Regions from separate parts of the Shewanella sp. FJAT-51649 genome, predicted to be linked through region 2. Evidence: predicted binding sites of a transcription regulator. Region 2 holds the regulator's gene; each other region holds the start of a gene.
What was found. The regulator NrdR, encoded in region 2, represses ribonucleotide reductase genes. The targets are predictions, from matches to a motif close to AAACACNANATNTNGTGTTT.
Positions count from the first base shown of each region.

Region 1 (7,529 bases), 1.0 Mb from region 2:
GCACTGGAAACTGGCGTGAGCATCAATTATGTCAAAAACACTGCCGAGGCCCATCGGGAAGAACACCGCGAATACTATGATGTGGTGACCTGTATGGAGATGCTCGAGCATGTACCAGATCCACAATCAGTCATTCAAGCCTGCTGCGATATGGTTAAACCCGGCGGTTTTGTGTTTTTCTCAACCATCAACCGTAACATTAAGTCTTTCGTCGAGACCATTATCGGCGCCGAGTACCTATTAAAGATGCTGCCCATTGGCACCCATGACCATAATAAGTTCATCAAGCCATCGGAACTCATGGCCTTAGTCGATAACACCGATCTTCTCTGTAAAGATGCACTTGGGATCACCTATAACCCACTGACGGGGATCTTTAAGTACACCCCAAAGGTCGATGTTAACTATATGATCGCGACGCAAAAGGTAGATTAAGATGAGCTTAGCTGAGGTTAAAGGAGTCTTATTCGACCTTGACGGTACCCTTGCCGATACCGCGCCGGATCTGGTTCAGGCCCTTAACCTCAGTTTGTTGGATGTCGGTATCGCGGCAAAAAACCTCAAAGACATGCGTAGCGCCGCCTCCCATGGCAGCTTTGCCTTAGTCGATGCGGCGATTCCCGGCGCGGATGACGCCCTGCGCACTCAAGTACAGCAAGGACTCCTCGCACACTATCAAAGGATCAATGGCGACCATTGCCAGTTGTTTGATGGTATCGCACCCCTGCTCGATTGGCTCGAGTTATGCCGTGTGCCATTTGGGGTGATCACTAATAAACCCGCCCGCTTTACTCGCCCTCTATTGCATAAACTTAAGCTCAGCTCGCGTATGCCGGTGATGATCAGTGGCGATTCGACTCGTTATCCTAAGCCCCATACCGCACCTATGCTATTGGGCGCGCAGCAATTGCAATGCCGGCCACAGCAAATCCTCTATTTAGGGGATGCAGAGCGGGATTTACTCGCAGCCCAAGCGGCGGGCATGCTCGGCGGTGTGGCGTTGTGGGGATATTTAGGTGAGGCCGATACACCCGATGCATGGCCTGCCTATGCGCAGTTTACCTCGCCATCGAGTTTGCATTCGGCCTTAAGCCAAGCATTAGCGAAATAGCAGTTACGAATTGACTCGTGCTAATTGCTCAACTGAACCATTAATGACGAAATTCTGCCCCATTTGCGGGTAATGCAATTTAGGCTAAGGGTCAATCCTTGCGATCGCGATCGCTGCTTATTTTAGCGATCGATCACACGGTGAAATTTGCGCAAAAAAACGTCATCAATGTCGCACGCTAATCTCAATTTGAGCTTCAGGGTTAGTCATCACTAACGCTTTTCTTTATCCTCAAGATATCCACAAGATACCCCCTGAATTGAGACTTGCAAATAGCGGCAAACCTCACTATCTTGTATCTCAGATTATTTAAAACACCATATCTTGTGTATAGGTAGCAATCAGACACACTAGAAGTTCCCCGTTAAATCGACTATCTCCTGCATAGTCAGCAGTATTAAGGGTTTTCAGGTTGATTGTTTTACAAGGAAACGTACGGTGACTTAGTTCACCTGAACAGATATCAGAACCAAGGCCTCTCTTCAATGAATAGCAATATGACAGTCACAAAACGCTGTGGTGCACGTGAGACAATCGATCTCGATAAGATACACCGCGTAATTACTTGGGCAGCCAAGGGATTAAAAAACGTTTCTGTTTCTGAAGTTGAACTTCGCACGCATTTACAGTTTTTCGACGGGATCCCAACCGAAGCTATCCACGAAACGATCATCAAATCTGCGGCGGATTTAATTTCCCCAGAATCACCGGATTATCAGTTTCTGGCTGCGCGCTTAGCCGTATTCCATTTACGTAAGAAGGCCTTTGGTCAGTTCGAGCCGCCAAAGTTATACGACCATGTGACTAAACTGGTCGAGCTAGGCAAGTATGATATGCATATTCTGCAGGATTACACCCGCGAAGAACTCGATATCATGGACAGCTATATCGACCATTGGCGCGATATGAACTTCTCCTACGCGGCGGTAAAACAGCTCGAAGGTAAGTATCTGGTACAAAACCGTGTGACCCACGAGATCTACGAGAGCGCCCAGTTCCTCTATATTCTGGTGGCGGCCTGTTTGTTTGCCCGTTATCCAAAAGAAACGCGCCTGCAATACGTTAAAGATTTTTACGATGCGGTATCGACCTTTAAGATTTCGCTGCCCACGCCAATCATGGCGGGTGTGCGTACGCCAACACGTCAATTCAGTTCATGTGTACTGATTGAATGTGGCGACAGCTTAGATTCCATCAACGCGACCGCCTCTTCTATCGTGAAGTATGTCAGCCAACGCGCGGGTATCGGTATCAACGCCGGTCGTATCCGTGCATTAGGTAGTCCAATCCGTGGCGGCGAAGCCTTCCACACCGGTTGCTTACCTTTCTACAAGTATTTCCAAACGGCGGTAAAATCTTGCTCGCAAGGCGGCGTTCGTGGTGGTGCTGCGACCCTCTTCTACCCTATTTGGCACTTAGAAGTGGAATCCCTGCTGGTACTGAAAAACAACCGCGGTGTTGAAGATAACCGTATTCGCCACTTAGACTACGGCGTGCAGCTCAACAAGCTGATGTACCAACGTCTGATCAAAGGCGAAAACATTAGCCTGTTTAGCCCATCGGACGTACCAGGTCTTTACGATGCCTTCTTCGAAGATCAAGACGAATTCGAACGTCTGTACCTGCAATATGAGCAAGACAGCAGTATTCGTAAGAAGACATTGAAAGCGGTCGAACTGTTCTCATTGATGATGCAAGAGCGTGCTTCAACAGGCCGTATCTACATCCAAAACGTTGACCACTGTAATACCCACAGTCCGTTCGACTCGAAAGTCGCTCCGATCAGACAATCTAACCTTTGTCTTGAAATCGCGCTGCCGACTAAGCCGTTGAACAACATTGACGATCCAAACGGTGAAATCGCGCTCTGTACACTGTCAGCATTAAACTTAGGTGCGATCAAAAACTTAGCCGAGCTTGAGCCATTAGCCGATTTAGCGGTACGTGCACTGGATAACCTACTGGATTACCAAGATTATCCAATCAAAGCGGCTGAAATTTCATCGATGAACCGTCGTACCTTAGGTATTGGTGTTATCAACTTCGCTAACTACTTAGCGAAGAATGGCATGAAGTACTCCGATGGTAGCGCGAACAACCTGACTCACAAGACCTTTGAAGCGATTCAATTCTATCTGCTCAAGGCGTCAATGAATCTGGCGAAAGAGCAAGGTGCGTGCCCATTATTTAATGAGACCACTTACGCCCAAGGTATTTTACCTATCGATACCTACAAACGTGATTTAGATAAGATTTGCAGCGAGCCATTGCATTTAGACTGGGAAACACTGCGCCAAGACATCAAGCAGCACGGTTTACGTAACTCGACCCTGTCTGCGCTGATGCCGTCTGAAACGTCATCACAGATCTCAAACGCGACTAACGGTATCGAACCGCCACGCGGTTTGATCAGTGTCAAAGCCAGTAAAGATGGCCAGTTAAAGCAAGTGGTGCCTGATTTTGATGAGCTGAAATACAACTACGAGCTGCTATGGCAAATGCCAAGCAACGAAGGTTACTTACAGCTCGTGGGTATCATGCAGAAATTCGTTGACCAAGCAATTTCGGCCAACACTAACTATGACCCAACGCGTTTCGAAGGCCGTAAGGTTCCGATGCAGACTCTGCTGAAAGACTTACTCAATGCCTATAAGTTAGGTGTAAAAACGCTGTACTACCATAACACTCGCGATGGTGCATCGGATCAACACGATGACATTACCAACATAGAGAAAGAAGATGACGGCTGTGCTGGCGGCGCCTGCAAAATCTAATCTTCAATGTTAACGGTTGCGGGATCCCTTTGGGATCCCGACTTATTGGAATACTCGTACCATGACCTACTCTACTTTTTGCCAAACACCCAACGATGCCACCCGTGAACCTATGTTCTTCGGACAATCGGTTAACGTCGCTCGTTATGACCAACAAAAATATGAAGTGTTTGAAAAACTGATTGAAAAGCAGTTGTCTTTCTTCTGGCGCCCAGAAGAAGTTGACGTGAGCCGCGATAAAATCGACTACAACTCACTGCCAGATCATGAAAAGCATATTTTTATTTCGAACCTGAAATACCAAACGCTGCTCGACTCTATCCAAGGCCGCTCACCTAACGTGGCGTTTCTGCCCTTAGTGTCGCTGCCGGAATTAGAGACCTGGATTGAGACTTGGTCATTCTCCGAGACCATCCACTCGCGCTCTTACACGCACATTATTCGCAATATCGTGAACGATCCTTCCGTGATTTTTGATGATATCGTGGTGAATCAAGAGATCCTGCGCCGCGCGACTGACATTGCCGAATACTACGATCACTTGATCAAGCTGACGCAGGTTTACCACCTGTTAGGCGAAGGCACCCATGTGATCGATGGCGAGCCGATTGAAGTCAACACTCGCACGCTAAAAAAAGCGTTGTACCTGTGCATGATGTCAGTTAACGCCCTCGAAGCGATTCGCTTCTACGTCAGTTTTGCCTGCTCATTCGCATTTGCAGAGCGTAAGCTCATGGAAGGTAACGCGAAAATTATTCGTCTTATCGCCCGTGACGAAGCACTGCACTTAAACAGCACCCAGCATATCTTAACCATTATGCAGGGCGGCAAGGACGATCCTGAAATGGCCGAAATTGCTGCGGAATGCCAACAGGAAGCCTATAACCTGTTCCTCAAGGCCGCCGAGCAAGAAAAAGAATGGGCAAAATACCTGTTCAAAGACGGCTCAATGATCGGTCTCAACGAACAGATCCTCTGCCAATACGTTGAGTACATCACTAACCAACGGATGAAGTCAGTTAACCTGCCACTGCCCTATGCCGAGCAGTCTAACCCACTGCCTTGGATGAAGAACTGGCTAGAGAGTGATGCCGTACAAGTAGCACCACAGGAAGTTGAAGTATCATCTTATCTTGTCGGTCAAATCGATTCGGCCGTCGACAGTGATGAATTCCTCGATTTCGATCTCTAACGGGATTTGATTGCTTATGGCTAAATCGAACCTGCTGTTAAACAACCCCTTTGCGAAGGCGCCGATTGTGCGCCTTCAAGGGCAACCTGTGCTGCTGTTTACCGAGCAGCACAATTCGTTGTTACAAGCACTCGAAGCCAAAAAAGTGACCATTTTCTCTGAGTGCCGCAGTGGTTTTTGCGGCGCTTGCAAGACCCGTATTATTAGCGGCAGCGTCAGCTATTTAACCGAGCCTTTAGCCGAGCTTAAAGCCGACGAATGTCTGCCCTGCTGCTGTATTCCTAGCGAAGATTTAGAACTCGATTTATCCCCCGAAGGTGCTGCAGTGGTGACCTATGCTTACGATAACAGTCGCGCCCAAACCCCATCGACACGTAAAACCGCCAATCTCAAAGCCGTTCCTCAGCAAGAAGTAGTAGAAGACTAATAGAGTCGTTTGCTACGGATTCGTATTGACGAACATCTTCCCTGCATAACACCTACTGTTCAGCAAAAAGACAACATCTTTGCGGATTCCCAAACGCTTTATCACTCGTCCTTGTTCGCTTGCCAAAAGATCATTATGTTATTGCTTTCCACTTACTTTTACTTTGTTTTAATGGACTAGTATTTCCAAGGAGATTTATGGGACAGTTAATCGCAATCATCTTGCTGCTTGTGTCAATGAGTGCGTTTTCGAGTGAAGATAACCTCGTTGCCGAGCTGAAGGACATGGATAGCAAGGTATTTGATTCATTTAATCGTTGTGCCGATGAGCAACAACTCAAGTTGCACGAGAGTTACTTTGCCGAGAAGGTCGAGTTTTACCATGACAATGGTGGTGTGACTTGGGACCGACAATCGATGAGCAACAACACTAAAAACTATGCCTGCGGCAAATACACCCGCTCACTGGTTGAAGAAAGCTTTCAAGCCTATCCGATCAAAGACTTTGGCGCGATAACTGAGGGCATTCATAAATTTTGCAGCCTAGAAACAGGCAGTTGTGATGGTAAAGCCAAATTTTTAATGCTCTGGCAACGCACCAATGGCCAGTGGCAAGTCACGCGGGTCGTGAGTTATGGGCATTTGCCCAACTAAGCAGATGACCCACTCATTCTGCTTGGCCCTTATCTTCATATCAATCAACAAAAAAGCCTGAGTTAAACTCAGGCTTTTTATTGGGTGAAAATGCTTAACAACTAGAGTAGCATCGCAAGCTCGGCGCCTTGACGAATGGCGCGTTTCGCATCGAGCTCGGCGGCCACATCGACACCGCCAATCAAATGCACAGGAATACCCGTTGCTTTCATCTCATCGACTAAGGTGCGGTTAGATTCTTGTCCGGCGCAGAGGATCACATTATCCACGGCCAATACTTCGGTTTGCTCGCCAACGCGGATATGCAGACCCGCATCGTCAAACTTGTCATAGTTGACGCCGGTTTTCATTTTCACATCGTGCTGTTTTAACACTAAACGGTGGATCCAGCCGGTGGTTTTACCTAAACCTTGGCCCATCTTAGAGGTCTTACGTTGTAGCAAGTAGACTTGTCTATGATCGCTATTATCGACTTCAGGCTCGGCTAAACCACCCGCATGCTGATATTGCTTGTCTATGCCCCACTGCTTTAACCATTTTTCAGGATTGAGGGTGCTCGACTCAGATTCGCAGAGGTAATGCGCCATATCAAATCCAATGCCGCCAGCACCAATCAGGGCCACTTTGTTGCCAATCGTGGCTTGGCCCGTCAGTACCTGTTGATAATCAACCACTTTGGGGCTATCAAATCCTGGCAAGCTTAACTCGCGCGGGACCACGCCCGAGGCGATAACGATTTCATCAAATATTTCGGTTTCCAGCACCTTAGCATCTAAACGGGTATTTAAGCGTAAATCGATTTTATGGAGTTTGATTTGATTGAGGAAATAACGAATCGTCTCGTTAAACTCTTCTTTTCCTGGGATTTTACGTGCCAGATTAAACTGCCCACCCACCTCGGACTTCGCCTCAAAGAGCACCACTTCATGGCCGCGCATCGCCGCATACACCGAAAATGCCATCCCTGCGGGACCTGCGCCCATCACTGCGATACGCTTCTTGTTATTGGTGGGTAAAAAGTTAATTTCGGTCTCATAACAGGCACGAGGGTTGACCAAGCAAGTGGCACGTTTCAGTGAGAATGTATGGTCCAAACAGGCCTGATTACAGCCGATACAGGTATTGATAAGCTCTGGCGTGTTGGCCGCCGCTTTATTCACAAACTCAGGATCGGCCAAAAACGGCCGCGCCATAGACACCATATCCGCTTGACCAGAGGCAATGATTTGCTCGCCAATCTCAGGCGTATTGATACGGTTTGTGGCAATCAAGGGCACTGAAACCGACTGTTTAAGTTTTTCAGTTACCCAAGCAAAGGCGCCACGGGGCACGCTGGTCGCAATCGTTGGCACACGGGCCTCATGCCAGCCAA
Region 1 covers NZ_CP080411.1:2,326,996-2,334,524, reverse strand. The annotation lists gene ubiG (bifunctional 2-polyprenyl-6-hydroxyphenol methylase/3-demethylubiquinol 3-O-methyltransferase UbiG) at 1-435, shown strand, start outside; gene K0H59_RS10420 (HAD family hydrolase) at 437-1,111, shown strand; gene nrdA (class 1a ribonucleoside-diphosphate reductase subunit alpha) at 1,597-3,885, shown strand; gene nrdB (class Ia ribonucleoside-diphosphate reductase subunit beta) at 3,947-5,077, shown strand; gene yfaE (class I ribonucleotide reductase maintenance protein YfaE) at 5,094-5,504, shown strand; gene K0H59_RS10400 (nuclear transport factor 2 family protein) at 5,702-6,157, shown strand; gene K0H59_RS10395 (FAD-dependent oxidoreductase) at 6,259-7,529, opposite strand, start outside.
Region 1: a site for NrdR is predicted at 1,424-1,443, ahead of nrdA (class 1a ribonucleoside-diphosphate reductase subunit alpha). Genes of this name have one in related genera too.

Region 2 (7,529 bases):
ATCGACTACGACGAAATGGAACGTCTGGCGGTTGAACATAAGCCTAAGATGATGATCGGTGGTTTCTCTGCTTACTCAGGTATCGTTGACTGGGCAAGAATGCGCGAAATCGCAGACAAAATCGGTGCTTACCTGTTTGTCGACATGGCGCACGTTGCGGGTCTTATCGCCGCTGGTGTGTATCCAAACCCTGTGCCACACGCGCACGTTGTGACGTCAACCACTCACAAGACCTTAGCCGGTCCTCGTGGTGGTATCATTCTGTCTGCTGCCGATGATGAAGAGCTATACAAAAAGCTGAACTCAGCGGTATTCCCTGGCGGTCAAGGTGGTCCTTTGATGCACGTTATCGCGGGTAAAGCGGTAGCCTTCAAAGAAGCTTTAGAGCCAGAGTTCAAAGCTTACCAACAACAAGTGGTTAAGAACGCTAAAGCCATGGTTGAAGTGTTCTTAGAGCGCGGTTACAAGATCGTTTCTGGCGGTACTGACAACCACTTGATGCTGGTGGACTTAATTGGTCGCGACCTGACGGGTAAAGAAGCCGATGCCGCTTTAGGTAGTGCGAACATCACAGTAAACAAAAACTCTGTGCCAAACGATCCACGCTCTCCTTTCGTGACCTCTGGTGTGCGTATCGGTACGCCTGCGATCACTCGCCGTGGCTTTAAAGAAGCTGAAGCGAAAGAGTTAACCGGTTGGATCTGTGACATCCTCGACGATGCCCACAACCCTGCAGTCATCGAGCGCGTAAAAGGCCAAGTATTGGCACTGTGCGCCCGTTTCCCTGTTTACGGTTAATTCGTTAATTTATCTGAATATGGCGGCTGAGTTCACAACTGCTTAGGGGGTCACTCTTAGGTAGTTAACCTCAGCCGATAAATAGGATAAAATCCCATGGCCGCATTAAGCGGCCATTTTTATTGCTAAAATCTTAGACTTAAACCCGCTCGGTTTAAGCAAGCTACAGCGAAAGCCATAGGCTTTATTCCATTCACGGCAGGAGGCTCAATGCATTGTCCATTTTGCAGCGCGACAGATACTAAAGTGATCGATTCCCGATTAGTGGCGGAAGGCCATCAAGTGCGTCGTCGCCGAGAATGCACCGAATGCCACGAAAGATTTACCACCTTCGAAGGGGCTGAATTAGTCATGCCACGGGTGATTAAACGTGATGGCACGCGCCAACCCTTCGATGAGGAAAAGCTGCAAGCAGGTATGTTACGCGCGGTCGAAAAGCGTCCCGTGTCTATGGATGAAATCGAGCAGGCCTTAAGTAAAATCAAGTCAACGCTGCGGGCTACTGGCGAGCGTGAAGTGCCATCTGAGATGATAGGTAACTTGATGATGGAACAGTTAATGAGCTTAGATAAGGTTGCCTATATTCGTTTTGCCTCGGTTTATCGCGCCTTTGAAGACGTCTCCGAATTTGGCGAGGCGATTGCGAAACTGCAAAAGTAATGTGGGTTATCTTAGGTTAGCGCCTCGTTTTGCGCCGCATTCGGGCACGCTTCCTCAAGATTTCATAGGGTTTATATGAATTGGTCAGAACTCGATAACCAGATGATGAGCCGAGCCATACAACTGGCTCGCAAAGGATTTTATACCACTCGCCCCAATCCCAGTGTGGGCTGCGTTATCGTAAAAGATAATCAGATTGTTGGTGAAGGTTATCATCAAAAAGCTGGCGAGCCCCACGCCGAGGTGCATGCACTGCGGATGGCTGGCGAGCTTGCCCGTGGCGCCACCGCCTATGTCACCTTAGAACCTTGTAGCCATTATGGCCGCACACCGCCGTGTGCCTTGGCGCTGATCAATATTGGTGTAAAACGTGTAGTGGTCGCGGTTGAAGATCCCAATCCGCAGGTGGGTGGCCGCGGTATCCAAATGCTGCGCGATGCGGGCATTCAAGTGGATGTCGGTTTACATCGCGACGAAGCTTACGCTTTAAATCTTGGTTTTATGAAGCGCATGGAGTCGGGCCTACCTTGGGTGACGGTAAAGCTTGCCGCGAGTCTCGATGGTAAAACCGCGCTATCCAACGGTGTCTCTAAGTGGATTACAGGCCCCGAAGCTCGCCGCGATGTGCAGCGCTTACGTTTGCGCGCCTGCGCACTGGTCACTGGGATTGAAACCGTGCTGGCCGATGACCCTTCGCTCAATGTGCGCGACTCAGAGCTTGGCAGTCTTAGCTCGCAATTGAGTGAAGCGCAAATTTTACAACCGCTGCGGGTGATTTTAGATAGTCGCTGCCGCATGCCGATTACGGCAGCCTTGCTTGCGATTGAATCGCCGATTTTATTAGTCTCAACAGAGCCTTACTTGCCAGCCTTTGTGGCGCAGTTGCCCGCCCATGTGACTTGTCTTCAATTACCGGCGATTGATGGTCGAATCTCGCTGCCCGCACTCTTAAGCTATTTAGGCAAAAGCTGTAATCAGGTGCTTATCGAAGCGGGCGCGACCTTAGCGGGTGCCTTTATCGGCGCGGGATTAGCCGATGAGTTAGTGCTGTATCAAGCGATGAAAATCCTTGGCGCACAAGGACGTAATCTACTCGAATTACCCGATTATCAAATGATGGCCGATATTCCGACCCTCAAACTGGTCGATGAGCGTAAAGTGGGCGCGGATATGCGTTTCACCTTGCGGCTCACGTCCAATCCATTTTTAGCGAATAAGTGAGTTAACCATGTTTACTGGGATTATTGAGGCCGTAGGCACGCTGCGAAAACTTGAACGTAAGGGCGATGATATTCGTTTAACGGTCGCCAGTGGCAAACTGGATTTAAGCGATGTGCGTTTAGGCGACAGTATCGCCACCAATGGTGTGTGTTTGACTGTGGTTCAGCAATTAGCCGATGGCTATGTGGCGGATGTGTCGGCTGAAACTGTCAGTCTCACAGGCTTTGCTAACTATAAAGTGGGCACCAAGGTTAATCTTGAAAAAGCCGTTACCCCGACAACTCGCCTCGGCGGGCACATGGTGAGCGGCCATGTGGATGGCATTGCCACCGTAGAGCAGCGTCTTGCTCGTGGTCAAGCGATTGAGTTTTGGTTAGCGGCGCCTGCGGAGCTAGCTCGCTATATCGCCCATAAAGGTTCTATCACCATCGATGGTGTGAGCCTCACGGTAAACGAGGTCGATGGATACCGTTTTCGTTTAACCATAGTGCCTCATACGGCGGGTGAAACCACACTGGTGGATTTAAAAGCCGGTGATAAGGTGAATATTGAAGTGGATTTAATCGCCCGCTATTTAGAGCGTTTAATGCGCTTTGACACTAAAGAAACCCAAGGCGGGGTGACCATGGAAATGTTAGCCCGTGCTGGCTTTGTGCGTTAGGGCACTGGCACTTAGCTCACTTAGGTATAGAATTTCATAACAACTGTAAAATCATAAAGGTCCTACAATGGCGCTGCACAGTATAGAAGAGATCATCGAGGATATTCGTCAAGGCAAAATGGTTATTTTGATGGATGACGAAGACAGAGAAAACGAAGGCGACCTGATTATGGCGGCCGAGCTGGTGACGCCAGAAGCGATTAACTTTATGGCGAAATACGGTCGTGGACTCATCTGCCAAACGATGACTAAGGCCCGTTGCCAGCAGTTAAACCTGCCCTTGATGGTGACTAACAACAATGCGCAGTTCTCGACTAACTTTACGGTATCGATTGAAGCGGCAGAAGGCGTAACCACCGGGATTTCGGCCCACGATCGCGCCGTAACGGTTAAAGCGGCCGTGGCTAAAGATGCCAAGGCATCGGATTTAGTACAACCTGGTCATATCTTCCCATTAATGGCGCAGGACGGCGGCGTGTTAACCCGCGCAGGTCACACTGAAGCGGGCTGTGATTTAGCCCGTTTAGCTGGGCTTGAGCCATCGGGGGTGATTGTTGAGATCCTCAATGAAGACGGCACTATGGCTCGTCGCCCCGATTTAGAGATTTTCTCTGAATTACATGGGATTAAAATCGGCACTATTGCGGCGCTTATCGAATACCGTAACACCAAAGAAACCACAGTCGTGCGCGAAGCCAAATGTAAACTGCCAACCCGCTTTGGTGAGTTCGATATGGTGACCTTTAGGGACACTATCGACAATCAACTGCACTTTGCCTTAGTGAAGGGCGAGGTGAAACCGGATTGCTTAGTGCGCGTACATTTACAAAATACCTTCAACGATTTACTCCACTCGGAGCGCGATCAGCAGCGTAGCTGGCCGCTTGAAAAAGCCATGGAGCGCATTTCTGCCGAAGGTGGAGTGTTGGTGCTACTGGGCAATCAAGAGCATACCTGTGAAATTCTCTCTAAAGTCAAAGCCTTTGAAGCAGAAGATCAAGGTCAAGCGCCAGCCTCTGCAAAATGGCAAGGCACTTCACGCCGCGTGGGTGTAGGTTCGCAAATCCTTGCCAGCCTTGGGGTAACCAAAATGCGTCTCTTAAGTTCGCCTAAGCGTTATCACTCGCTCTCTGGCTTTGGGCTTGAAGTGACGGAATACGTAGCGGAGTAACAGGCCGAGCTTGTTAGACGTTGCACTAAGGTAAAATTAATCATTTGTATAATTTGCATAGGGCTGTGGGCGATTGACTGTGGTATCATGTCGCCACTTTTCGCCCAAGCCGGGTGCTTTAGCTAAATTAGGTAAGAAAATGAACGTAGTTCAAGGTAATATCGAAGCGAAGAATGCCAAAGTTGCGATTGTAATTTCGCGTTTTAACAGCTTTTTAGTTGAGAGCCTGCTTGAAGGTGCACTTGACACGCTGAAACGTTTTGGCCAAGTCAGTGATGAAAACATCACTGTCGTCCGTGTACCTGGTGCGGTTGAGTTACCGCTGGCTGCACGTCGTGTTGCCGCAAGTGGTAAGTTTGACGGTATCATCGCACTTGGTGCTGTGATCCGTGGTGGTACCCCTCATTTTGATTTTGTTGCAGGTGAATGTAACAAAGGTCTAGCTCAAATCGCATTAGAGTTCGATCTGCCCGTTGCCTTCGGTGTATTGACGACAGATACCATTGAACAAGCCATTGAGCGTTCAGGTACTAAAGCAGGTAACAAGGGCGGCGAAGCTGCGCTAAGCTTGCTTGAAATGGTCAATGTTCTGCAACAGCTAGAACAACAGTTGTAATAGTAGGAAAAATAATGAAGCCTTCTGAGCGCCGCAAGGCCCGCCGTTTAGCCGTACAAGCCATTTATTCATGGCAACTAAGCGGGAATAATATTGCCGATGTCGAGCATGAGTTTTTAACTGAACAAAGCCTCGACGGTGTAGATATAGCTTATTTTCGTGAGTTATTTGCAGGCGTAGCAACTAAGAAAACCCAACTGGATGAGTTGTTCATTCCACACTTAGACCGCCCCATTGATGAGGTGTCGCCAGTGGAGAAGGCCATAGTTCGCTTAGCGGCCTATGAGCTGACTTTCCGTAAAGATGTGCCGTTCAAAGTCGCGATTAACGAGGCGATTGAACTGGCTAAAGCTTTCGGTGCGGATGAAAGCCATAAGTTTGTTAATGGATTACTCGACAAACTGGTTGCACGTAAGTAATAAGGACAAACGGTATCTTAGGATGCCGTTTTTCATTGCTAACAAAGGTGGCCGATGTGAGTCGCGCCAAACTGTACAGTGAAAGAATTCCAACTTATTGAATGTTATTTCAATCACCGCGGTCCCACGCGCCGTGATGTCAAACTGAGTATTGGCGACGATTGCGCCCTAGTGCAGCCCGCCGAAAACAAGTCGATCGCCATCTCCTGCGATACCTTAGTCGAAAACGTTCACTTCTTCCCCGATATTCCCCCTCAAGCCTTAGGTTACAAAGCCTTAGCCGTGAATCTTTCCGATTTAGCCGCTATGGGTGCTGAGCCTGCGTGGATGACGCTTGCGCTTACTTTGCCAGAGGTTAACGAAGCCTGGCTGAGTGGCTTTAGTGAGGGACTCTTCGAAGCAGCTGAATACTATGGTATTGCCCTTATTGGTGGCGATACTACCCGCGGCCCTAGAGCCATTAACATTACCGTGCATGGACAAGTGCCGCAGGGTAAGGCATTGACTCGCCACGGTGCAAAAGCGGGTGACTGGATTTATGTGACCGGTACGCTAGGCGATTCGGCATTAGGGCTGGATTTGATCCGTGGCGTGCAGCATGCGCGTGCGGAGCATAAAGAGTTCTTAATCAATCGCCATTATCGTCCGACGCCTCGAGTGTTAGCGGGTCAATCGTTACGGTCTTTGGCATCCAGTGCCATCGACTTATCCGACGGTTTTATCTCCGACATTGGCCATATCCTCAAAGCATCGCAGGTAGGCGCGGTCGTGGATGTGGGCACGATTCCGTTGTCCCGCGCCATGCAAGATACCGTGAGTGAAGAGCATGCCTTAGGTTATGCGCTAACGGGGGGCGAGGATTATGAGCTGCTCTTTACCGTGCCAGAGGCGCAAAAAGGTGCGTTAGAAACAGCACTGAGCCACGCTGGGACTAAGTTTGTGCGGGTTGGGCAAATTTGCGCGGGCAGTAAACTTAAATTGCAACTCAATGGTGAGCCGTTTACGCCGCCATATCATGGTTTTGAGCATTTTTAATGAAGTTGTTATCCCAAGATCATGCGCTGTCGCGCCTGTCTCTTAAAAATCCGATCCATTTTTTAGCATTAGGCTTTGGCAGCGGTTTAGCGGCAAAGGCGCCCGGCACTTTTGGTACCTTAGCGGCAGTTCCGCTCTATTTGTTATTGGCGCAATTGCCCTTGAGTTGGTATTTAGCCGTGACCTTAGTATGCATACTCGCGGGGATTTATATCTGCGATAAGGCGGCTAAGGACATGGGCGTACATGACCATGGTGCAATCGTTTGGGATGAAGTGGCGGGTCTATTAATCACTATGATTGCCGCGCCAGCCGGAGTGCTCTGGTTAGTCGTTGGTTTTGTGCTGTTTCGTCTCTTTGACATCATCAAACCTTGGCCAATCCGTTGGCTCGATGCCAAGGTCGAAGGTGGCTTTGGCATTATGATCGACGATGTATTAGCTGGCATTTTTGCGCTTATTGGTGTGCAGGCCCTGGCGGCTTTTATCCATTAACAAAAGTAGTTTTGTGTTAATTAAGCCGCCTTTAGTGAAGACTAAAGGCGGCTTTTGTTTGTATTGATGCTTTAATGCGGATGTCTCGGTTTGACAATAAAGAGGTCGGTTCGCAGTTTGTTAATGATATTTCGCGCCGCATTACCTTTGAATGCGCTCAACATGCCTTTGCGTTCGGCGCTGCCCATCACCAGCATATTGACGTTGAGTCTACGTGCTTCCTTGGCAATCGTATCTTCGGGCAAGCCTTCTTCAATGTGTAAGTTGCGTGTGTTGAGATTATGCTGCCGTGCCACTGTGGTGAGTCTTGCCTTATATTTGTCCCGTTCACAGAGTTGTTCTTGTGGCTGTTGATTAAAGCTCATATAGAAGGGATCGGGCAAGTAACTGTTAATTAAGTGCAGATCATTAGATAATAAGGTTGCAATCCGTTTACTTTCTTCTATCAGCGTTT
Region 2 covers NZ_CP080411.1:1,311,452-1,318,980, forward strand. The annotation lists gene glyA (serine hydroxymethyltransferase) at 1-798, shown strand, start outside; gene nrdR (transcriptional regulator NrdR) at 1,009-1,458, shown strand; gene ribD (bifunctional diaminohydroxyphosphoribosylaminopyrimidine deaminase/5-amino-6-(5-phosphoribosylamino)uracil reductase RibD) at 1,534-2,679, shown strand; gene K0H59_RS05910 (riboflavin synthase) at 2,687-3,340, shown strand; gene ribBA (bifunctional 3,4-dihydroxy-2-butanone-4-phosphate synthase/GTP cyclohydrolase II) at 3,408-4,511, shown strand; gene ribE (6,7-dimethyl-8-ribityllumazine synthase) at 4,651-5,127, shown strand; gene nusB (transcription antitermination factor NusB) at 5,142-5,546, shown strand; gene thiL (thiamine-phosphate kinase) at 5,625-6,581, shown strand; gene K0H59_RS05935 (phosphatidylglycerophosphatase A) at 6,581-7,075, shown strand; gene K0H59_RS05940 (universal stress protein) at 7,147-7,529, opposite strand, start outside.

Region 3 (7,529 bases), 1.6 Mb from region 2:
ACGATAAAATGCGGCTCTTTTGCCAGCGCCTTGGCTTGATCGTTAAAGTTCTCACCGCCCAACACGCTAATGGCTTTGTACTGAGTGTTGGCAACCAGCAAACGTAGCTGGCTATACACTTGGTGGGCCAATTCGCGGGTTGGTAATAAAATCAGTACTCTAGGATCGCGCTTGGTTAAGGCGCGGGTGGAGATAACCCTTTGCATCGCTGGCAACAAAAACGCTAAGGTCTTACCCGATCCTGTTTTTGATGACGCCATTAAATCTTTACCTGCCAATGCGATAGGCAGTGCTTGTTCCTGGATGGCGGTTGGGGTCGCAATCCCCATATGCTTTAAGCTTTGTAACAGACGCTGGTCCAGAGAAAAATCAGTAAACTGCAAAGGTATATCCCCTAAATCTGAGTGAGGGCAGATTATAGCCTTAAATCACTATGCTCAGCTATCTTGATTGGTCATTATCTTACTGGATCCGTTAAATCGCCGCAGATATGGCTAGCCGCCATTGGTTCTTCACTCTCGATATGCAGAACCGTTTCATAGGTTCGTTAGGTAGGCTGGTTGTTAAAATGCTCTTAATGCCACCCATTACTTGAGTTCACAAATAATCAGCTATTAATCATTGACAGTGTTCAGAGCGGAACTTAGCTTATTCAAATCAGTGAGTTGTTAAGGGAAACATATTATGGGCAAGGGGACAAAACCCACCATTGGCATCGCTCTTGGAAGCGGAGCCGCCAAGGGCTGGGCTCACATCGGTGTACTCAATGGCCTTGCCGCCATGGGAGTCAAACCCGATAAAGTGGCCGGATGTTCAATCGGCGCGCTCGTCGGGGCGGCCTATGCCCATAATCATTTGACCGAGCTTGAGGAGTGGGTGCGCAGTTTTTCGAGCTGGGATGTCCTCGGGTTAATGGATATTCGTTGGCGTAAGGGCGGTTTGATCGGCGGCGAGAAAGTCTTCGATGTGCTGCAATCGCGCATCGGTGATATCAATATTGAAGAGCTCGAGCGACCCTTTGCAGCAATCGCGACTGACTTGTATTCGGGGCAAGAAATCTGGTTTCGCCATGGCGATTTACGCCAAGCCGTGCGCGCCTCTTGCTCAATGCCGGGGATATTAGCCCCAGTGCGTCAAGGAGACCGTTGGTTAGTCGATGGCGCTGTGGTGAACCCTGTGCCTGTGTCAGTGAGCCGCGCGATGGGCGTCGATATTGTGATTGCCGTGGATTTGCACGGGTTTCATTCGGGGCGGCTGCAGGTATTGCCCGTCAATATGACCAGCCATAAGGCGCCGAAGGAAGAAACCGAAATGCCCGCGCGCCAAGAAACTGGCTTTATGGATTTATTTGCTAGGGGGCGGGAGTATGTCAGCAGCTTAACCGACAAGTTTTCCCTCGGCACTAAATCTAACCCCGGTATGATTGCGGTGATGTCTCAGTCGATGGGGATTTTAGAGCAGCGCCATAAGCGGGCACGTTTGATGGGAGATCCGCCCGATGTCCTAGTTGTGCCAGAAGTTGCCAATATCGGTACTATGGAATTTCACCGTGCCGATGAGGCCATAGCGGCGGGGGAGGCGGCTGTTGCTAAAGTCGCGCACTTGATTGAAGCCGCGATCTGGAAAGGCTAAGTCGCGAGGATACTTAGGGCGTGTTGACGTTTCGAGATTAGATTTTGTTCGTTCTGGCAAGCACGTGATCGCGAAACGAATAATAATTTAGGCAAGTGACTGTTTGATTGGCTTATTTTTTGCTTTAACCCCATCACACAGTGTTAGATGCCGAATTATTGACGATGAATCCTCTTTTAAATGCCTTAAATCTGAACCGTAGCAGTGTTGCCGATGCCTATGGCCTGAACAGCAAGAAGACGGACACGAGTAAGACAGACACAAGTAAGACTGACGCAAGTAAGACAGAGTCCAGCACGGATGCCAACTCATCCACCAAGGATACGCCTAAAACTGAAGCGAAACCGAGTGATGAGATTGCCTTGTCGCCCCGTGCGCTTCGGGCACAAAAAATCCAAGCCATGTCGAAGGACTTTTTTGCCGATGGCCAGTTTAGTGTGTCCGATATTCCGGCCCTAGTGTCTCGGCTGCAAAAGGACGGCATTTTGTCCGATGCACAGGTTGAGCGCCTGTCACAAAACGGCATTAATTTGCCGAGCCAAAAGCCGAGCAAGCAATCTCTGCAGGATTTTATCGACGACGAGCTGAAGTCCTTAGCGGAAAAGTCACCAAACAGTCCGATGATCAACACCTTAGTTGATGCTAAAAACGTGTTGTCGAATATGGATGATGCGCAATCCCCAGTGCTTGCACAAAAAGCCACCAAGGTATTTGGCCAGTTAACCGATTATCTAAATAGCAATCCAACACTGAGTGACAGCCAAAAGCAGTTATGGCAGGGGCTTAAATCGACGATGCAAGTGGCTTCCTCCATGGGGATGCAGCAATCGGCATCGGGGCAACTGAGTAGTTATCTTGCCTTAGCCAAGCGTTAACCCTGTCTGAGTGTAACCTGAGCTAAGGGCAAACGCCGAGCTAAGGACTTCTTTTCTTCCAAGGACTTTGGCTTTAGGGCCAAGGTCCTTTGTCGTTATTAGCGTTCATTTTTAGCGTCCGCTATCCTGCTTTATGGCCAAGGTCAAGGCTTAAAACTGAGATCATTGGGCTTGGCTACAGTTCTTCTTTGTTCTTTTTATCCATCCGATAAATCATGATCTGGATCATGGAATTTTAGGTGTTAATGCCGCTTAATTGCCTAGATATTGTGTTTGTTGATTATCTAAACACTATATGTAGTGTTAATTTTAATCGGAATGGAGAGGAACTGAACAATGCCAGTCGTGATCAAGCGGGATGGTTGCCGCACACCTTTTGATGAAACAAGGATAAGAGATGCAGTGATAGCGGCTGCAAACTCGGTTGGGATAGAGGATGCAGACTACGCCGCGACGGTTGCCGCCTGTGTGAGGGAGCGAGTGGCCAATCTGGCAGAAGTCGAGATCCACCATTTACAGGACGCAGTTGAAAATCTCTTGATGGAAGGTCCTTACAAATCCTTGGCGCGGGTCTATATCGAGTATCGCCACGACAGAGATATTTGCCGCGATGCGACCAGTAAGCTCAATCTCGAAATCCGTGGTTTAGTCGAGCAGAGCAATGCGGCACTGTTAAATGAAAACGCCAATAAAGACTCTAAAGTGATCCCAACCCAGCGGGATCTGCTCGCGGGTATCGTCGCGAAACATTACGCCAAGAGCCATATTCTGCCTAAGGATGTAGTGGCCGCCCATGAACTTGGCGAAATCCATTATCACGACCTCGATTATTCGCCGTTTTTCCCGATGTTTAACTGTATGTTGATTGATTTGGCGGGCATGTTGACCCACGGTTTTAAGATGGGTAACGCCGAAATTGAGACCCCAAAATCCATCTCCACCGCTACGGCGGTAACAGCACAGATTATTGCCCAAGTGGCGAGCCATATTTATGGCGGCACCACGATTAACCGTATCGATGAAGTGCTCGCACCTTTTGTGGCGAAGAGCTATGACAAGCACTACCAAGTGGCACTCAATTGGCAGATAAAAGATGCCAAGGCCTATGCGACGGCGCTCACCGAAAAAGAATGTCATGATGCTTTCCAATCTCTCGAATATGAAGTGAATACCTTACATACCGCCAATGGGCAAACGCCCTTTGTGACCTTTGGTTTTGGTCTTGGTACCTCGTGGGAGTCGCGCTTAATTCAACAATCCATGTTGAAAGTGCGTATGACGGGCCTAGGTAAAAATCGTAAGACAGCCGTGTTCCCTAAGTTAGTGTTTGCGATTCGTGATGGCATTAACCACAAGGCCGGTGATTGCAACTACGATGTCAAACAAATGGCCCTAAAATGCGCCAGCATGCGTATGTATCCAGATATTTTGAACTACGAGCAAGTGGAAAAGGTCACGGGTTCATTTAAAACCCCAATGGGCTGTCGCAGCTTTTTAGGCTCCTATAAAGAAAATGGCGAGCTGGTCCATGAAGGGCGCAATAACCTTGGAGTTGTGAGCTTAAACTTGCCCCGTGTAGCTCTCGAGGCCAATGGCGATGAAGCTGAATTTTACCGCATTTTAGATGAGCGTTTACTGCTTGCCCGCCGCGCATTAGACACCCGCATCGAACGCTTAAATGGCGTTAAAGCTAGAGTTGCGCCGATTCTGTATATGGAAGGTGCCTGTGGTGTGCGCCTGCGCGCCGATGATGATATCGCCCAAATCTTTAAAAATGGTCGGGCATCGATTTCATTAGGCTATATAGGTTTACATGAAACCATCAATGCGCTCTATGGCACTGAAACCCATGTGTTTGATGATGCCAAGCTTAGAGAAAAAGCGGTGGCGATTGTCGCGCACCTTAAAGCGGCCACCGATGCATGGAAGGCCGAAACTGGTTATGGCTTTAGCCTTTATAGCACTCCGAGTGAGAGCCTCTGCAGCCGTTTCTGTAAACTCGATGCGCGCCAATTCGGTGTGGTTGCAGGCGTAACCGATAAAGGTTATTACACCAATAGCTTCCACTTGGATGTGGAAAAGCGGGTGAATCCTTACGATAAAATTGATTTTGAGCAGCCATATCCTGCGATCGCCAATGGCGGATTTATTTGCTACGGCGAATACCCCAATATGCAGCACAACATTGAAGCGCTCGAAAATGTGTGGGATTACAGCTATAGCCGCGTGCCTTACTACGGCACTAACACGCCGATTGATGAATGTTATGACTGCGGTTTTACCGGTGAGTTTAGTTGTACCAGTAAAGGTTTTACTTGCCCTAAATGCGGCAACCATGAGCCAAGTCGGGTATCTGTCACCCGCCGTGTATGCGGTTACTTAGGTAGCCCCGATGCCAGACCATTCAACCATGGCAAGCAAGAAGAAGTGAAACGCAGGATCAAACACTTGTAACACTTTTGCCTTGTTTGTTTTGTTACACTGGCACAATCGCACTGGTGGCGACTGTGCTTTGATGTTTAGCCCGTGATCATATTGGGCTCTAGCGCGGACGCAGCAATGAACTATCACCAATATTATCCCGTTGACGTGGTGAACGGCCCCGGTACCCGGGTCACCCTATTTGTGTCAGGTTGTGAGCACCAATGCCGAGGTTGCTATAATCAAAGTACTTGGGATGTGCGCTCAGGCCATTTATTTGATAAGGCGATGGAAGATACGCTTATTGCGGATCTGCAGGATGAGCGCATTGTGCGCCGCGGCTTGTCACTCTCTGGGGGCGATCCACTCTTACCCGCCAACCTTGAGGGAATACTCGCGTTAATAAAGCGGGTGAAAACCGAATGTCCGGGTAAAGATATTTGGCTGTGGACAGGTTATACCTGGGATGCGCTAACGGATAAGCAGCGTGCGGTACTGGAATATGTGGACGTGCTGGTGGATGGTAAATTCGAGCAGAGCCTTGCCGATCCGAGTTTGCCATACCGTGGCAGCAGCAATCAGGTGATCCGTTTCTTATAAAAGCGGTAACGAGGATCGCTAACTTGCTGTTATAATCCCACACCTTGACACAGTGACCCAGACATTCAGGCCCAAAATGGTGCAAATATTGACTGGGATTCACTTAAGTAATTTAAGGTAACATGATGAATTTAAAGCAAGAACTGCAGCAGCTTAACGATAAGTTAGACAAGTTTCGTCGTAAACTGGCGGCAGCAGAGCAACGTGGCGATGCCGTTATTGTGGCGCAATTTAAACGCGAGATTGCGGCGGTCACTAAGCAAATCAATAGTGTAAAAACGCAGCAGTCGCGTCTTTTACAAAAGCAAGGTACAGATATTCAACACTTGCCATTCCACCGCGCCCTCACCAAAGCTGAGCAAGCCGACATGGGTCAACTGAAAAAGTCAGTCAAAGGCCTAGTGGTTGTGCATCCTATGACGGCATTAGGACGCGAAATGGGCTTAACCGAAGTGACGGGTTTTGCTCCAGCAAAGTTTTAAGTTTTATTGGCAAGTTATTCATTGAGTTGCAAAATAAGGTACATGCCTATTTTGCAGCGCCTTGAATGGTTGTTCGACGGATTGAGTTATAGCCGTGATAGCGCCGCAGGTTTCGATTTATAGTTGATTAAATTACTAAAGTATTTCGTGATTATGGAAAACGCTTTAGAATAGGCGCTCAGTAGGCGAAGAGCCCAATCATCGTTTTGTTTATGGATGTTCCTTCCGTCTCATGGAATGAGAGTAGTCGTTAAGGTTAAGTCATGTCGATAAAATATGTCGCGACGTCAAAATTACCCACTCCCTGGGGCGTTTTTGCCATGCACGGTTTTGAAGATACCGAAACCGGTAAAGAGCATGTTGCCCTCACATTTGGCACCCTAAGTAGCGATGCCCCCGTATTAGGCCGTATTCACTCTGAGTGTCTTACGGGCGATGCCTTGTTTAGCTTACGCTGTGACTGTGGCTTCCAGCTGCAAACTGCGATGCAAAACATTGCCGAAACCGGCAGTGGATTTATCTTATATTTGCGCCAAGAAGGCCGCGGTATTGGTCTGCTGAATAAGATCCGTGCCTATGAATTGCAGGATAAAGGCGCCAATACGGTTGAGGCGAATGAGCAATTAGGTTTCCCGGCGGATATGCGTAAATACGATATGATCCAACCTATGCTTGAACAAATTGGCGTGAAGCATGTACGCTTAATGACCAATAACCCTCGCAAAGTCAAAGCGATGAAAGAAATCGGCATCGAAGTGGTTGAACGTGTTCCCCTGCAAGTCGGTAAAAACCGCTACAATGAAGCTTACTTAAAGACTAAATCCACCGAACTTGGGCATATGATGTCTGAGTATCATTTTACGGATGAAGAGTAATCTTTAACCAAAGCGATAACCGATTAGGCTTAGCAAATCAGGATCTGTTTGCATAAATTGAAGACCATTTTTAGCCGGTTACTCGTTAAATGCTTTTCCTGTTCGGCGCTATCAATGGGGTGCGTCTTCCCACTGTTGGCGTCGACCGCTCCCATTGCAAGCTATGCACCACCGCAGGCTGCGCAGCTATCTCAGTCGTTTGCTCAAATGAGCCCCGAATCACCGATTGATGGCCAAAATAATCCCAACTCTGTTTATGCCTTTGGCAGTTATCTAGGTACGGGTGTGTATCGGGCCGCCGATCAAAATGCCACTGTGGTGAGCATTCCCTTAAGCTTTGATTTCTTAAAGGACGAAAGTAGTCAAACTTGGCTGCGTTTACCCTTATCCTTCGGTTTTTTTGACTACTTAGCCAAAGACATTACCGATGGTGAATTGCCTTCCTCGGTTGGCACTATGACCATGACACCCGGCATCGAACACCACTGGCAAGCAACGGTAAACACGCGGATGGAAGCCTATCTGGATGTGGGGTTTGGGACGAATTTCGATACCGATGCGAACGTGGCGATTTTAGCCTCGGGCGTGAGTAGCCTGTATGATTTCAGCCTAGCGGGTGAAGACAGCGTTTGGGTATCTAGGCT
Region 3 covers NZ_CP080411.1:2,956,457-2,963,985, reverse strand. The annotation lists gene K0H59_RS13195 (DEAD/DEAH box helicase) at 1-383, opposite strand, end outside; gene rssA (patatin-like phospholipase RssA) at 685-1,632, shown strand; gene K0H59_RS13185 (hypothetical protein) at 1,797-2,507, shown strand; gene nrdD (anaerobic ribonucleoside-triphosphate reductase) at 2,844-4,961, shown strand; gene nrdG (anaerobic ribonucleoside-triphosphate reductase-activating protein) at 5,067-5,528, shown strand; gene K0H59_RS13170 (YibL family ribosome-associated protein) at 5,654-6,010, shown strand; gene ribA (GTP cyclohydrolase II) at 6,274-6,885, shown strand; gene K0H59_RS13160 (hypothetical protein) at 7,000-7,529, shown strand, end outside.
Region 3: a site for NrdR is predicted at 2,794-2,813, ahead of nrdD (anaerobic ribonucleoside-triphosphate reductase). Genes of this name have one in related genera too.